2 regions of the Paenibacillus kribbensis genome follow, and region 1 is predicted to be linked to the other one. Evidence: predicted binding sites of a transcription regulator. Region 1 holds the regulator's gene; the other holds the start of a gene.
The links. The regulator NrdR, encoded in region 1, represses ribonucleotide reductase genes. The targets are predictions, from matches to a motif close to AACACNATATATNGTGTT.
Positions count from the first base shown of each region.

Region 2: the regulator NrdR is predicted to act here: its motif matches at 4,590-4,607, upstream of nrdI (class Ib ribonucleoside-diphosphate reductase assembly flavoprotein NrdI).

Region 1 covers NZ_CP020028.1:3,807,943-3,816,044, reverse strand. The annotation lists gene polA (DNA polymerase I) at 35-2,689, shown strand; gene mutM (DNA-formamidopyrimidine glycosylase) at 2,761-3,591, shown strand; gene B4V02_RS16940 (MntP/YtaF family protein) at 3,702-4,427, shown strand; gene coaE (dephospho-CoA kinase) at 4,439-5,035, shown strand; gene B4V02_RS16930 (lytic transglycosylase domain-containing protein) at 5,032-5,595, shown strand; gene B4V02_RS16925 (alpha/beta-type small acid-soluble spore protein) at 5,712-5,936, opposite strand; gene nrdR (transcriptional regulator NrdR) at 6,042-6,509, shown strand; tRNA gene B4V02_RS16915 (tRNA-Ala) at 6,633-6,708, shown strand; tRNA gene B4V02_RS16910 (tRNA-Lys) at 6,722-6,794, shown strand; gene B4V02_RS16905 (MarR family transcriptional regulator) at 6,976-7,449, shown strand; gene B4V02_RS16900 (MFS transporter) at 7,606-8,102, shown strand, end outside.
Region 2 covers NZ_CP020028.1:3,590,444-3,598,545, forward strand. The annotation lists gene B4V02_RS15900 (ABC transporter substrate-binding protein) at 253-1,944, shown strand; gene B4V02_RS15905 (winged helix-turn-helix transcriptional regulator) at 2,090-2,473, opposite strand; gene ahlS (AhlS family quorum-quenching N-acyl homoserine lactonase) at 2,647-3,495, shown strand; gene B4V02_RS15915 (GNAT family N-acetyltransferase) at 3,608-4,168, opposite strand; gene B4V02_RS15920 (DUF2500 domain-containing protein) at 4,238-4,339, opposite strand; gene nrdI (class Ib ribonucleoside-diphosphate reductase assembly flavoprotein NrdI) at 4,722-5,081, shown strand; gene nrdE (class 1b ribonucleoside-diphosphate reductase subunit alpha) at 5,068-7,152, shown strand; gene nrdF (class 1b ribonucleoside-diphosphate reductase subunit beta) at 7,353-8,102, shown strand, end outside.

The sequences.
Region 1 (8,102 bases):
TTTCAAATGTATTGATGAACTTGCGAGGTGCAAAATGGATAAACTCATGCTTATAGATGGCAACAGTATTATATACCGGGCGTTTTTTGCAATGCCGCCGTTAACGAATTCGAGCGGACAGCAGACGAACGCGGTGTACGGATTTACAACGATGTTATTGCGGCTCCTGGAGGAGCACAAACCGACACATATCCTGGTTGCCTTTGATGCCGGGAAAATAACTTTTCGCCATAAAGGATACGAGGATTACAAGGGCGGACGGGAAAAAACACCGCCGGAGCTGTCCCAGCAATTTCCACTGCTCAAAGAGCTGTTGACTGCCTTCGGCATTGCCCAGTTCGAACTGGATGGCTATGAAGCAGACGATATTATTGGCACACTGTCCAAAACAGCGGACGAAGCGGGTGTCCATGTGCTCGTCGTGACCGGGGATAAGGATATGCTCCAGTTGGCTTCGGAGCATGTTACTGTCGGCTTGACCCGCAAAGGGGTTACCGAGGTGGAGACGTACGGACCTGAACAGATTCAGGAACGCTACGGCTTGAAGCCGCTGCAAATTATCGACCTTAAGGGCCTGATGGGCGATACGTCAGACAATATTCCTGGAATTCCGGGTGTAGGGGAAAAAACAGCGCTCAAGCTGCTGCACCAATATGGATCGGTCGAAGAGGTGCTGGCGCATACGGACGAGCTGAAAGGCAAAATGAAGGAGCGCGTTGAAACGCATGCAGACGATGCGCGAATGAGCAAGGAATTAGCGACCATTTATCGAGATGTAACGCTGGACAAGCAACTGGAAGATGTCGTCTTCAGCGGGCTAAAGACAGAAACGGCCGGACCTGCGCTGGCGAAGCTGGAGTTCAAGTCCTTGCTGGAACGCTTATCCCTTTCGGGCGAGGTTGGCAGTGCGGGGGTAGACGTAGAGGAAGCTGTGGCTGACGTGACCGTGCTGGATGAACAGCGGATGAGCGAATTGATAGAAGTACTGGATCATGTGGATCTGCTGCATGTTGAGACGCATGGTGACAATCCGCATAGTGCTGAAATCGTAGGGCTGATATTTGCCGCAGCGGGACGGCAGTTTTTTATGACACTGGACGTACTGCAAAATGATGCAGCAGCGCCTGTACGTGAATGGCTTGCTGACGCTGAACGCAAAAAACGCGGTCATGATCTGCATCGTACGGATTTGGCCCTGCACTGGCACGGAATTGAGTTTGCCGGAGCCGAATTTGATGTGCAGCTGGCCGGATACTTGCTGGACCCGACCGATGCGAACCAGACGCTCAGCGGATTGGCAGCCAAATACGGTCTGTCCTCCATTCGTCCAGATGAAGAAGTGTTCGGTAAAGGCGCTAAATATAAAGTTCCTGAAGTGGATGTACTGTCCGATCATGTAGCACGAAAGGCGGCGGTGATCGAAGCGCTGGTACCCGTGCAGCAGGCGGAGCTGGAAAAAACGGAAATGCACAAGCTGTTCCATGAGCTGGAGATGCCGCTGTCCCGCATTTTGGCGGATATGGAAAAGCAGGGGGTTATGGTGAACGTAGAGGAACTGCGCGCTTTGGGTAAAGAATTTGAAGCCCAGATTGCAACGCTAGTGGGTGAGATTTATAGCATTGCCGGTGTAGAGTTCAACCTGAATTCGCCCAAGCAGTTGGGTGAGATTTTGTTTGATAAGCTTGGCTTGCCTGTCATTAAAAAGACAAAAACCGGTTACTCGACCGATGCGGAGGTGCTGGAAAAGCTGGCCCCTTACCATGATATTGTGCAAAACATTTTGCAGTACCGCACCATTGCGAAGCTCCAGTCGACGTATGTCGAAGGATTGTTGAAAGAAATTTCGGAGAAAACGGGTAAAGTGCATACGTATTTCCGGCAGACGGTTGCAGCAACTGGACGCTTGAGCAGTCAATTTCCAAATTTGCAAAACATTCCGATTCGTCTCGAAGAAGGACGCAAACTTCGCAAAGTATTTGTGCCGTCGGAGCCGGGCTGGTCTATTTTGGCAGCAGACTACTCACAGATCGAGCTGCGGGTACTCGCTGATATTTCGGATGATGAGCGTTTGAAGGAAGCCTTTGTCCACGATATGGACATCCATACCAAGACTGCATCCGATGTGTTCGGTGTTCCGGCGGAAGATGTGGACTCGAATATGCGGCGTTCTGCCAAGGCGGTCAACTTTGGGATTGTTTACGGGATCAGCGACTACGGCCTGTCGCAAAACCTGAATATTACGCGCAAGGAAGCGGCTCGCTTTATTGACCAGTATTTTGACGTGTTCCAGGGCGTTCGCCGTTATATGGATGATATTGTAAGGGATGCGAAGCGGGACGGTTACGTAAAAACGCTGCTGGAACGCAGACGCTATTTGCCGGAAATCAACGCCAGCAATTTCAACCTGCGTTCATTCGCGGAGCGTACAGCGATGAATACGCCGATTCAGGGTACAGCCGCCGATATTATCAAGCTCGCGATGGTGCAGATGGACGCAGCGCTTCGAGAACGCGGTCTTCGCAGCCGTATGCTGCTTCAAGTGCATGATGAGCTTGTGTTTGAGGTTCCGCCTGAGGAAATAGAGACGATGAAAGAGCTTGTCCCGGCTACAATGGAGGCTGCATTGAAGCTGTCTGTGCCACTTAAAGCAGAAGTAAGCTACGGTTTCAATTGGTATGAAGCGAAGTAAGATTTTTCAATGAGTAGATAGTCCCATTTTGACGCTACTTCCGCTATAATATAGGGTGAGGTGAAGACATCATGCCGGAACTACCGGAAGTAGAAACCATTAAACGAACACTTAACGAGCTTATCGTTGACAAACATATAGATCATGTGACCGTAAATTTGCCGCGCATCATTCAACGGCCCGATGATATCCATGCTTTTGCGATGGAATTGGCCGGCCACCGGATTACGGGCGTAGAGAGACGCGGGAAGTTTCTGCGGATTTTGCTGGACGGGCTGGTGCTGGTCTCCCATCTTAGAATGGAAGGGCGCTATGGGCTTTATTCACAGGATGATCCTGTGGAAAAGCATACCCATGTCATCTTTCATTTTAAAGATGGTACGGAGCTGCGTTATCAGGATGTGCGCCAGTTTGGTACGATGCACTTATTTCCAGCAGGACAGGATTTGCTGGAAAAGCCGCTGAACAAGCTCGGCTTGGAGCCGATGGACGAGTCCTTTACACCGGAAATGCTGCGTGACGCTGTCGGAACTCGTTCGACTTCGATCAAGGCCGCGCTGTTAAATCAGTCATATGTTGTAGGTATCGGGAATATTTATGTAGATGAATCGTTGTTTAAGGCGGGCATTCATCCGGCACAGCCGGCAAAAAGCCTGACTGATAGTCAATTTCATGTTCTGCATGAAGCTATTGTCTCCACACTGGGCGCGTCGATTCAGGTTGGAGGCTCATCCATCAAATCGTTCGTTAACGGACAGGGTAAAACGGGCGGCTTTCAGCATCAGCTGCAAATTTACGGACGTAATGCAAAGCCGTGTGTAAACTGTGGTACATTGATCGAAAAATCTGTCGTGGCCGGACGTGGCACGCATCATTGCCCGGTCTGCCAGCCTCTGCATTAAGCAGGTATAGTCACACCAAGCCCATCCTTCTCATATATTGTTCCAAGTACCAATACTGCGAAGGGCTTCGGCTGTTGTAAGGCCCTTCCTTCGCATGGGAGGGAATTGGAGTGCCTAATCATTGGGGGGCCCTGCTGTTACTGGCATTTGCACTAAGTTTGGACAGTTTTGGAGTCGGTGTTACATATGGTCTGCGCAAGATGAAAATTCCACTGTTGTCGATTGCCATCATTTCTGTATGTTCAGGTCTGGTGATTGGCCTATCGATGCAGCTCGGCGCATTACTATCCCGTGTCCTGTCTCCTGTATATACGACTGTTCTCGGTGCTGTTATTCTGATCTGTATTGGCTGCTATTCTTTGATTCAAGCCCTGCATCGCAAAGAGGATTTGACGGACGATCCTGTGAGCGGATCTGTTCTGGACCAGAATAAAAATGTAGAGGGTACGGAAACAGCCGAAGCTCCTTCGGAAACTTTAGAGATACAGCAGGAACGAACCGTATTTTCGCTGGAGTTCCGCAAATGGGGCCTTGTTATTCGTATTCTTCGAAGTCCGTCTGCGGCAGATACGGACCGTTCCGGCAGTATATCTGCCATGGAAGCGGTTTGGCTAGGCATCGCCTTATCGGTCGATGCGTTTGGAGCAGGGTTAGGGGCAGCCATGCTGGGTTTCCAACCCCTATCTACAGCGATGGCTATTACATTATTCAGCGGGACGTTTTTGATCGTAGGGATGAAGGCAGGCTTCTTCCTGTCGGCATTCCGATTTATGAAGGCGCTGGGTGTGTTACCCGCATTATTACTGATTATGATGGGCATATTGAAGCTGTTATGAGGTGAAAGAGCATGAATATCGGATTAACCGGGGGGATTGCTACCGGAAAAAGCACCGTGTCGGCTCTTTTGGTCGCCAAGGGTGCGCTGCTGATCGACGCAGATGCCATTGCCCGGGAAGTCATGCTTCCGGGGCATCCGGTGCTGGCGGCGGTCATACAGCATTTTGGACAAGCTGTGATGAACAGCGACGGAACTCTGCATCGCAAAAAACTGGGCGAGATTGTATTTGCAGACCCTGCCCAGCGACAGGCGCTTAATGATATTACTCATCCTGCGATACGTGAGGAGATGCGTTTGCGTATGGTAGCTTACGAACGGGAGCAGCCGGACAAGCTTGTGTTGGCGGATATCCCGTTATTGTATGAGTCCGGGCTGGAGAGCTTGTACAAGGAAATTATGGTTGTGTATGTACCGCGTGAAGTTCAGCTCCAGCGTCTGATGCTTAGAGATGGACTGACAGAGGAACAAGCCGGACTTCGATTGTCTGCGCAAATGGATATCGAACAAAAAAGAAGCATGGCCGATATCGTCATTGATAACAGTGGAACACTGGCTGAAACAGAACGGCAAATTGAGCTATTTTGGCAGCGAAAGGGACTTGCATGAACATACTGCGTAAAAAAAGAGTCCTGCTCGCTTTGTTTGTCGGTTTTGTTTTGATTCTGTTTTTCAGTTCCAATTGGATGTCGTGGTTTTATCCGATTCAGTATAAGGATGAAATTCGGCAGTATTCGCAGACGTATCAAGTAGACCCTTTCTTGGTGGCGTCTATTATCCGTGTCGAAACGAATTTCAAAACCAGTAAGCAGTCAAACAAAGGCGCATTGGGGCTTATGCAGATTATGCCTGATACCGCCAATTGGATTATGGACAGTGCTCAGGTTCAGAAGGTGCCGCTTGACAATGTAAAGCATGAGCCGGGGACCAACATTGAACTGGGAACCTGGTATTTGCATAATCTGTCTACTAAATTTCAAGATAATCCGGTAGCGGTCGTAGCTGCTTACAATGCAGGACCAGGAAAAGTTCAAGAGTGGCTGAACAAGGGAGTGTGGGATGGAAAGGAAGAGTCCATTAAACAAATTCCCTTTGGTGAGACACGGCATTATGTGCAGCGAGTCATTTACTATTACAGGCAATATACAAAAATTTATAATGAGTTTTGAGTGACAAGTGAATGACAATATGGGCCTTTTGCCTTTAAAATGAAAAAAGCGCAGGACAGGCTGTACTTCACAGCCTATCCGTACACTTTTTGGTAACATCTACATTGATACCGAGATTATTGGTATTGACCTGCCAATTGTTGTTCGGCGATCGTTACGAGGCGTTTTGTGATATAGCCCCCGAGCGAACCGTTCTCATAGGAAGTCATGTTACCTTGGTATCCATCTTGAGGAATGCTGATACCCAGCTCTTGAGCGATTTCATATTTCATTTGCTCCAGAGCGCCGGAGGCTTTGTTGACTACCAGGTTGTTGGAGTTGCCAGAGTTTCCTTGTGCCATTGTTGTTCACCTCCTCGCGACGTGGTAAACATATTATGATCTGTTTCGACAAAATTATTACTGTAAAGTAACGGGAATTTACTGGAAAAAGGAAGTGATGATATTATGAAATGTCCGTATTGTGCTTACAATGGGACGAAGGTGTTGGATTCGCGGCCTGCGAATGATAACAAGTCCATTCGCCGCCGTCGTGAATGTGAGCAGTGTGCCAGGCGTTTTACCACCTTTGAAATGGTGGAGGAGACCCCTTTGATGGTTATCAAGAAGGATGGAAGCCGTGAAGAGTTCAGTCGTGATAAAATGCTGCGCGGTCTTATCCGTGCCTGTGAGAAGCGTCCTGTATCGGTCGAGCAACTGGATTTAATCGTGTCCCAGGTGGAAAATGCCATCCGCAACACGGCTGCCACCGAGGTGGACAGCCAGCAGATCGGTGAGCTGGTCATGGAACAGCTCTACCCTGTGGATGAAGTCGCTTACGTACGCTTTGCGTCCGTCTATCGACAGTTCAAAGACATTAACATGTTTATGAAGGAACTGAAAACACTGTTATCCAAAGATACAGCCAGCGACTGATCGCTGCCTGTATCTTGGGTAATGGTGGGAGATGATTATAATTTTTTTATAAAAGTATTGACAAAGGGTACAATATTTTATATGATATAGAAGTCGCTTGAAACGTTTTTAATTACAAAAAATGGGGCCTTAGCTCAGCTGGGAGAGCGCATCGCTGGCAGCGATGAGGTCAGGGGTTCGATCCCCCTAGGCTCCACCAATATTTTGATTATGGACTCTTAGCTCAGTTGGTAGAGCAGTTGACTCTTAATCAATTGGTCCAGGGTTCGAGTCCCTGAGAGTCCATCCTTTAGAAAAACGGCAGAAATGCCGTTTTTTTTGACATTATAGAATTTATAAATTTTCGGGGTGGGAGCAGGACTACCACTCTGTTTTTGTTTTTGGTAAGGTAGAGGACAAGGTCAATTCCATTTTAAAAATAATTATTTTAATATTGCTAATGCACCAACGGGTGGGAGGACAGGCCATGAACAAAGAAGAACTGGTCATAATGAGGTTCAGGGACTTATTCAACAAGATGGTTTGGCTTAATAAGTCTAAGATGGAAGACAGTCTTAAGGGTTATAAGTCTTCTGAAGTACATTGCATCGAATACATTGAAAGAAATGTGGATTCCAACGTGACAAAACTTGCGGAGTCCCTTTATATGACTAGCGGTGCCATAAGTAAAATAACTAAGAAGCTCATAAAAAAAGGCATTATCGAAAGCTATCAGAAGCCGGATAACAAGAAAGAAATCTATTTTAGGCTTACTGAACAAGGGAAAGTAATTTATAAAATCCATGAGGAATTGCACAAAGAGTTTCAAGAGCGGGATAAAGCCGTATTTGAGCAGGTAACCGAGGAACAATTTGACAGTATGCTTAGCTTCATGGAAAAGTATAGTAGGCATTTGGATGCGGAAATAAAGAAACAGGGTATAGATATGAAGTCGGAATAAATTTGAATAATGAAAATCAAACCACAGGCAGCCGGGCTCTATTGAGAACAGGCTGCATTTTTATTGCTATTATTTTGTTGCCAAGGAAGCAAAATAATGATACGATAATTTTGCTTCCGAGGAAGCTAAATTATAACTTTTGAGGAGAGAATTTAAGTGTTCAAATTTAGATCATACAATGAACAGAACACAAAACAAGCCGTAGATAAAAAGGCTTTAATATTCGGTCTTATGTCTGTGTTTCTTTGCGGAATAGGCTTCAGTATCATAACACCTGTCGTCCCATTCTTGGTGCAGCCTTATATAAGCAATCCGGGAGATCAAGCTATAGTTGTCACGCTGCTGACCTCTGTTTATGCAGTCTGCGTGTTTTTTGCGGCCCCCGGACTTGGAGCTTTGAGCGACAGATATGGCCGTCGTCCATTACTCTTAGTATGCCTTTTGGGTTCCGCAATCGGGTACTTCGTTTTTGCCATGGGAGGAGCTCTATGGGTACTATTTGCCGGGCGCATAATAGAAGGTATAGCAGGCGGGAGCATAAGCACTCTCTTCGCATATTTTGCAGACATCACTCCTGGAGAACAGCGCACCAAATACTTTGGGTGGGTGAGTGCGGTTGCAGGTGTAGGCTCCGCCATTGGCCCAGCTCTAGG
Region 2 (8,102 bases), 220 kb from region 1:
TTCTGCTTCTGCCTGTTTTCAATACACGGGTGTGCCTATAAACTGGTACCATCGTAGCATACTTTGTTTTAGATCATCAAACGATAGATTTGCACAAATCCACACCATCCGCCATAATATGTTTGCATAATAAAAAAACAAACAGCATAACAAATCACCATAAATCACTTGACGTAAGGTAGTTTATTTCCTACAATTTACTAATGAAAGCACTTACATTATGTGAATCATACTTAAAAAGGGGGATTGCAAATGTTCAAGAACAGATTGGTACGACAAAGCTCCATCCTGCTCCTGGCTGTGCTGCTGCTCGTGACAACGGGCTGTGCGAGCGGAACAGGCGGTACGGCATCAAAAGAAGATCCCGATGACACCAGTCCCATGACCCTAACTTTTTTTGGCGGTGATTCCAGCTCCAACTGGAACAACATGAAAGACGCGGTCGGACAGGAAATTATCAAAAAAACGGGCGTTACACTCAATGCCGAATATGCCGTCAATGGTCGAGGTGAGGAAAAATTTGCACTGATGGTCGCCAGCGGAGAGTATCCTGACCTCGTGTATCCCAAAGGGGAAGTCGGAAAGATGGTCGATGCCGGAGCACTCATTGACTTAACCGACCTGATTGACAAATACGGTCCAAATATTAAGAAAGTATACGGAGACTATTTTAACCGTATCAAATATAGCAGTGAAGATCCTGCCATTTATACGATCCCAACCAATTTGGGCGTAGATCACATCGCATTTGATGCACAGGCCGGCTTTGAAATCCAGCATCAGGCACTTAAAAAGCTCGGATACCCCAAAATTCGCACCGTCCAGGATTTTGAAAAAGCACTCAAGGACTATGTCGCCAAATATCCCACCACCAACGGCCAGCCTACCATTCCCCTCTCACTTGATGCCGAAGACTGGAAAATTCAGATTACCGTGACGAATCCCGCCGTGATCGCTACAGGCGGACCGGATGATGGCGAGTATTATATTGATCCGAAAACACACAAAGCCATCCTTCACTACAAGCGCCCGGAAGAACGGGAATATTTCCGTTGGCTGAATCATATGTACAACGAAGGATTGCTGGATAAGGATACTTTTGTGCAAAAAAGTGATCAGTACAAATCCAAGATTGCTGCAGGTCGGGTCATTGGACTCATTGATCAGGAATGGAACTATCAGGATGCCGAAAACGCCCTCAAGGCTGCAGGCAAGGATGAATTTACCTACGCTCATTTTCCAGTCACCTTAAATGAAAAATATCAGGATCATTCCCTCCAGCCAGTTGGCTTTGACGCTGCATACGGCATCGGAATTACGACTTCGTGCAAAAATCCGGTGCGTGCCATCAAGTTTCTGGATTTTCTGGCCTCCGACGAAGGACAAATTTTGCGCAACTGGGGCATTGAAGGCCAGCATTACAATGTAGAAAACGGCAAACGAGTCATTCCGGCTGCCGTACAGCAACGCAAAAACACCGATAATGCTTCTTTTACTAGAGAGTCAGGTATCGGTTTGTACTGGATATGGGGACCTCATTACGGGGACAGCGTCAAAGACCCTTCTGGCAATTACTATACAACCAACTATCCGGAAATGATTACCGAAAATTACAGCCAAGCCGAAAAAGAATCCCTTCAGGCATACAAGGCCCAGACATGGAAGGACCTGTTCCCGAACGAAAAGGATTTCCCGGCAAAAGAGTGGGGTGCCGCCTACAATATGCCGGTTCCGACCGATACGAACTACAATGTCATTTATCAGAAGTCGCAGGACATTGTGCGCAAACGGATTCCTGAGGCTATACTTGCCAAGCCGGATCAGTTCGACACCGTCTATGACCGTATGCTGCAGGAACTGGACCAGGCAGGTGTACCGAAGGCTGAAGAAGTCTACACTGGCCTGATCCAAAATCGGCTGAAGCTATGGTACGGGGAGAAATAACGATCAAATAAGCTGAACTTAAAAGTTACCTATCGTTACTACTTCGTGCCACTACGCAGTCGGATGGGACTTCTCTTGTACAGCACCATCCGACTACTCCGTTTTTATGTAGAACGATACTCATTAGAGATTCTTTTGCAAATCTTCACTTACTGTATTTCAGATCATAATTGCCTCTCGCCTCCTCTACATGCGAATAATTCGTTCTGCCCCACTGTCTTAATTCTTTCATTGGTTGAAGTAAGGTTTCGCCTAAAGGGGTTAGCGAATATTCCACGGTAAGGGGTACTGTTGGTGTAATATGGCGTTGGACTAGCCCATCCCGCTCCAGCTTACGCACCGTTTGTGTCAGCATTTTTTTGGAAATGCCCTCGACTCTTCTGGAAATATCCCCGTATCTGATGTGCCCATTCTCCAATGCGTAAATGACGAGTGCCGTCCACTTGTTGGAAATAATCTCAAGGACTCTGCTATAGCCACAACCCGCCAGCGTGATGTCGGGTTGTTTATTTGTGGTTGAAGATGTCAAATCCTTTCCCCTCCTATGCACCTAAAAGTACCCTGGACACATTAAAGTGCCTCCTTATGTAAGTTTAGATTTTATATTAGGATATGTCTATACCTGCCGCTACGGCAGCGTAACCGTCAAGAGTGAAGCTAGAGATTCACTTGGAAATTACTCTTCATTGGGAGGAAACGAACATGTCAAATATTATTAAACCGCGGCCTAAGCTGTATGTGATGGATAACGGACGAATGAGCATGGACAAGAACTGGATAATCGCCATGCATAATCCGGCCACGATTAACAATCCTAATGCCTCAACAGAGTTCACTGAATTCCCCATCTATACAGTATTGATCGACCACCCTGAGGGAAAGATTTTGTTTGATACAGCATGTAATCCGAACTCGATGGGCAGCGAAGGGCGTTGGGCCGAATCAACGCAATTGGCATCCCCTTGGGTGGCCAGTGAGGAATGTTACCTGCATAACCGGCTGGAGCAATTGAATGTAAGACCTGAGGAAATTAGGTACGTCATTGCCTCCCATTTGCATTTGGATCACGCGGGATGTTTGGAAATGTTTACGAATTCTACCGTTATCGTACATGAGGATGAGTTGAACGGTGCGCTGCAGAACTATGCCCGTAATGTAAAGGAAGGAGCTTATGTCTGGGCGGACATTGATGCATGGATCAAAAATCACTTGCAGTGGAAAACAATCAAACGCCATCAGGATAACCTGGAACTGGCTGAAGGTATCAACATTCTCAACTTTGGCAGCGGGCATGCTTGGGGGATGATAGGCTTGCATATTGAACTGCCGGAGACAGGGGGGATCATCCTTGCTTCGGACGCTATCTATTCAGCGGAAAGCTACGGTCCACCCGTCAAGCCGCCAGGTATTATTTATGATCTGCTTGGTTACCGGGATACGGTGGAAAAAATTCGCACACTGGCTGCACGGACGAATTCTCAAGTATGGTTCGGACATGATATTAATCAATTCAAACAATTCCGCAAATCAACCGAGGGATATTACGAATAAAAAGTTTAATATATCAGGTATCCACCCCAAAAGCCCGCAATTTCGCGGGCTTCTATGATTCGCTCGTTTTGTCCGGATTAAACCGAGTAAAATAACTTATACGGTTTCACTTTCAAGATTCCTTCGCTTGCTCTGCAGCTTCATATTCGCTCCGCAAAATCCCCATCTGAATAATGTCATAGTATTGACCTTCTCTGAACAGCTTTTCCCGTAGCCGACCTTCCTCTTTGAAACCGCAAGCCAGATAGCAACGGTATGCACGTTCATTGAACGCATAGACCTCCAGCTCCAGCCGATGCAGGTTCAGAGCATGAAATGCAAATTTCTGTATTAGCCGAATCGCTTCCCGTCCGTAGCCCTTACCCAGGTCACCGTCACGTCCGATCACAATACCAAGTGTGGCGTGCCGATTCACCCAGTTGATTTTAAATAAATCCAGTTGTCCGATATAGTCCAGTGTGTCTTTATGAGCAATGATAAAGCCCTTGATCTCGGAGTTGCCGTCAATCATCATCTGTACAAAGGATTCGCTACTGAATTGTGAATGCGGATAGATAAACACATCGCTTAAGCCATATGTAATTTCCGGGTCATTGACCCATTTTCGTATATCAGGTATATCCTCCAGACGGTATTCTCTCAATACAATTCGTTCCCCAATAATGTGCGGCATCGTCATCTTCCCTCCGGTATGTATTTTTTCAGTCATTCCAGCTCTCTACAATATACTTTACACTATACTTTACGCTTCCATCATTCTCACAAACCCCACAACACGTGTACCCTTATAATGAAGCTCCCCACGGTCCCCGACCACAATCATACCGAAGTCCGTATCCTTCACCTCCAGCTCCTTACGTTCACCCCCGTCAAACTCAAAGGTAATATAATAATATGTAAATTTTCCATTCTATTGCCCATTGACAAATGGTACATCTTCAACCTCAAAAACTCCAATACTTTTTTAACATACTTACGAAAAAAAAGTTCTTTCGCTCTTTTCCGCACCCCGCTTGGACTTATACCCGATCTGGGCCCTCTGATCCCCTTTGGAGCGATTGACAAAACTATATATAGATATAAAATAGAAAATGTGCTCTAAATATAGTGTGAAAAACGTGTTTTCGCCCGATATCTTGAACTTACAGGAATGAAAATACATGTACATATAGAGGCGGGTAATGCCGTTTTCTTTTTTTCGTTAATTGTTAAGGAGGATGCCTACAATGCTGATTGCTTATGATTCCAAGACCGGCAATGTAAAAAGATTTATTGGAAAGCTCAAGCTTCCGGCGGTTCAGATCCAGGAGCAAATGACTATAGATGAACCATACGTACTCATTACATATACGACAGGGTTTGGTCAGATACCTGAGAGGGTATCTTCCTTTTTGCAAAGAAACGCTAAAAACCTTGTCGGTGTAGCTGCAAGCGGCAACCGCAATTGGGGCGAATGCTTTGCAAAAAGCGCAGATTTGATTGCTGATCATTATAATGTCCCTGTGATTAGTAAATTTGAATTATCTGGAACGTTCGGAGATGTAGAGCGTTTTAAACAGGAGGTGAGCCGAGTTGCGGCATATTGAATTGAACAACATGTTGATGAAACGCGATACAGACGGCTTTTTCCAATTGGAAAAGGATCAAGAGGCTGTCGCAGAATTTATGAAGGAAGTTCAGGAACGCAGCCTGAAGTTTGCAGATACAGCGGCTCAAGTGCTGTACATGATTGAGAATGATTATTACGAGAATTTCTATAATAGCTATACAGCAGATGAAGTTAAAGATATTTTCCATATCACGCATAGCTATCAGTTTAAATTCCCTTCCTATATGGCGGCATCCAAGTTTTATACCGATTATGCACTGAAAAGCAATGACCGTAAGGTCTATCTGGAGCATTATCCTGACCGGGTTGCAGCAGTCGCACTGCATTTGGGACGCGGTAATGTTGATACGGCGCGGCTGCTCGCCCGCTCGATGATGGAGCAGCGCCTCCAGCCGGCCACACCCACATTCCTGAATGCAGGCAAAAGTCGCCGTGGAGAGCTGGTATCCTGCTTCCTGCTCGAAATGGACGACTCTCTTAACTCGATCAACTACGTGCTGAACACATGCATGCAGTTGTCGAAAATCGGCGGCGGCGTTGCGGTCAACCTGTCGAAGCTGCGGTCACGGGGCGAAGCAATCAAAGGCGTAGAAGGTGCAGCCAAAGGTATTATGCCTGTGCTGAAGCTGATGGAAGACGGATTCTCCTACGCGGATCAAATGGGGCAGCGCAAGGGCTCCGGCGCGGCGTACTACAACATTTTTGGTTGGGATGTACTGGAGTTCCTGGATAGTAAAAAAATCAATGCGGACGAAAGAGTGCGTCTCAAAACCCTCTCCATCGGATTGCTGGTGCCAAACCGCTTTTACAAGCTGGCTCAGGATAATGAACCTTTGCATGTATTTGCTCCGTACAGTGTGTACAAGGCCTATGGAACGCATCTGGACGACATGGATCTGGATGTAATGTACGATACGCTGCTTGCCGACGATCGGGTGAAGAAAAAAATAGCGATGAGCGCACGTGACATGCTGACGAAAATTGCCATGATTCAGCTGGAATCCGGCTATCCATACATGATGAATAAAAGTAACGCCAATCAGGCACATGCCCTTAAAAATGTGGGTCAAGTGAAGATGTCGAACCTGTGCACGGAAATATTCCAGTTGCAGGAAACTTCCGAAATTGCAGATTATGGCAAGCAGGATATCATCCGCCGCGATGTGAGCTGCAATCTGGCTTCCCTGAACATTGTCAATGTGATGGAGCATGGCAAAATCCGCGAATCCGTTCATGAGGGCATGATTGCGCTCACCTCGGTCAGCGATATGACACAAGTGGCTAATGCACCGGGTGTTGCCAAAGCGAACCGCGAAATGCATTCCGTGGGTCTGGGTGTCATGAATCTGCACGGCTACCTGGCCAAAAACAAAATTGCGTATGAAAGCAACGAAGCGAAGGATTTTGTCCGCACCTTCTTCATGACGATGAACTATCATTCCATAGAGAAAAGTATGGAAATCGCGAAAGCGACCGGACAAAGCTTCTACGGGTTCGAGGAATCGGATTATGCGACTGGCGTGTATTTTGACCGTTATCTGAATACAGATTACCGTCCAACAACCGCACGTGTGCAAGAGCTGTTCAAGGAGATTGATATTCCGACTCCTGCGGATTGGGACAAGCTGAAAACCGACGTCATGAAAAATGGACTGTACCACGCCTATCGTATGGCGATTGCGCCGACGGCCAGCATTTCGTATATTCAAAATGCAACATCCAGCGTGATGCCGATTGTTGAGCAGATTGAAACACGTACTTATGCCAATTCGACGACTTACTATCCAATGCCTTATTTGCAAAAGGATAATGTGTTCTTCTATAAATCCGCTTATCAAATGGATCAGTTCAAAGTGCTTGATTTGATCGCAGAAATTCAACCTCACGTGGATCAAGGGATTTCGACAGTACTTCATGTGAACAGTGATGTAACCACACGTCAGTTAGCCCGTTGCTATCTGTATGCTGCACATAAAGGACTTAAATCGTTGTACTACACACGTACCAAAAAGCTGTCTGTGGAAGAGTGCCTCACCTGCTCGATCTAAAGCATGATGTTTAGAAAATAAATATATAAAAATGCTTTTCATTAGAAGCTGTATCCAGCGTGACGTCCAGGCCAGTGCAGGTTTGGTCAGATCACGGCCTTGCGGATGCAGCTTCCGTATGTCAAGCATACGATGATTCGCCTGCATCATTTTATTGAGATCCTGGGGAATCTCGCAAGCTGAAGGGAGAATGCTAAACAATGACAGGTATACAAGCTGTAAACTGGAATCGCTCGGACGATGATTTCACTCTGATGTTCTGGAACCAGAATATTATGCAATTTTGGACAGATGATGAAATTCCACTGTCTGACGATAAGATGACCTGGGTGACCCTCAGTGATATCGAAAAAGAGGCCTACATGAAGGTGCTTGGCGGCTTGACGCTGCTGGATACCATTCAAGGCGGCGTGGGGATGCCGCAAATTATGGAGCATGTGGACGGGCTTCAGCGTAAAGCCGTACTAAGCTTCATGGCGATGATGGAACAAATTCATGCCAAATCGTACAGCAGCATCTTTACAACACTGGCTTCCACAGAGGAAATTGACGGTGTGTTTCACTGGGTAGAAGAAAATCCGTATCTGCAGACCAAAGCGGAAACCATTCGTCAGTATTATATGAATATCCATACACCGAAAGACCTGTATCTCGCGATGGCCGCTTCGGTGCTGTTGGAAAGCTATTTATTTTACAGTGGCTTCTTCTACCCTCTCTATCTGGCAGGGCAGGGCAAGCTGACCTGCAGCGGGGAAATTATCGACCTGATCTTGCGCGACGAAAGTATTCACGGTGTATATGTAGGTGTGCTGGCACAGGAAATTTATGCAGAGCTGGACGAGGAAGAGCAACGCGATCTTTACCAGACGCTGGTCGGATTGCTGCGCTATCTGCACAATAATGAGGAGCAATACACGGAGCAAATTTACGCCCCGATCGGGCTAGTTGAT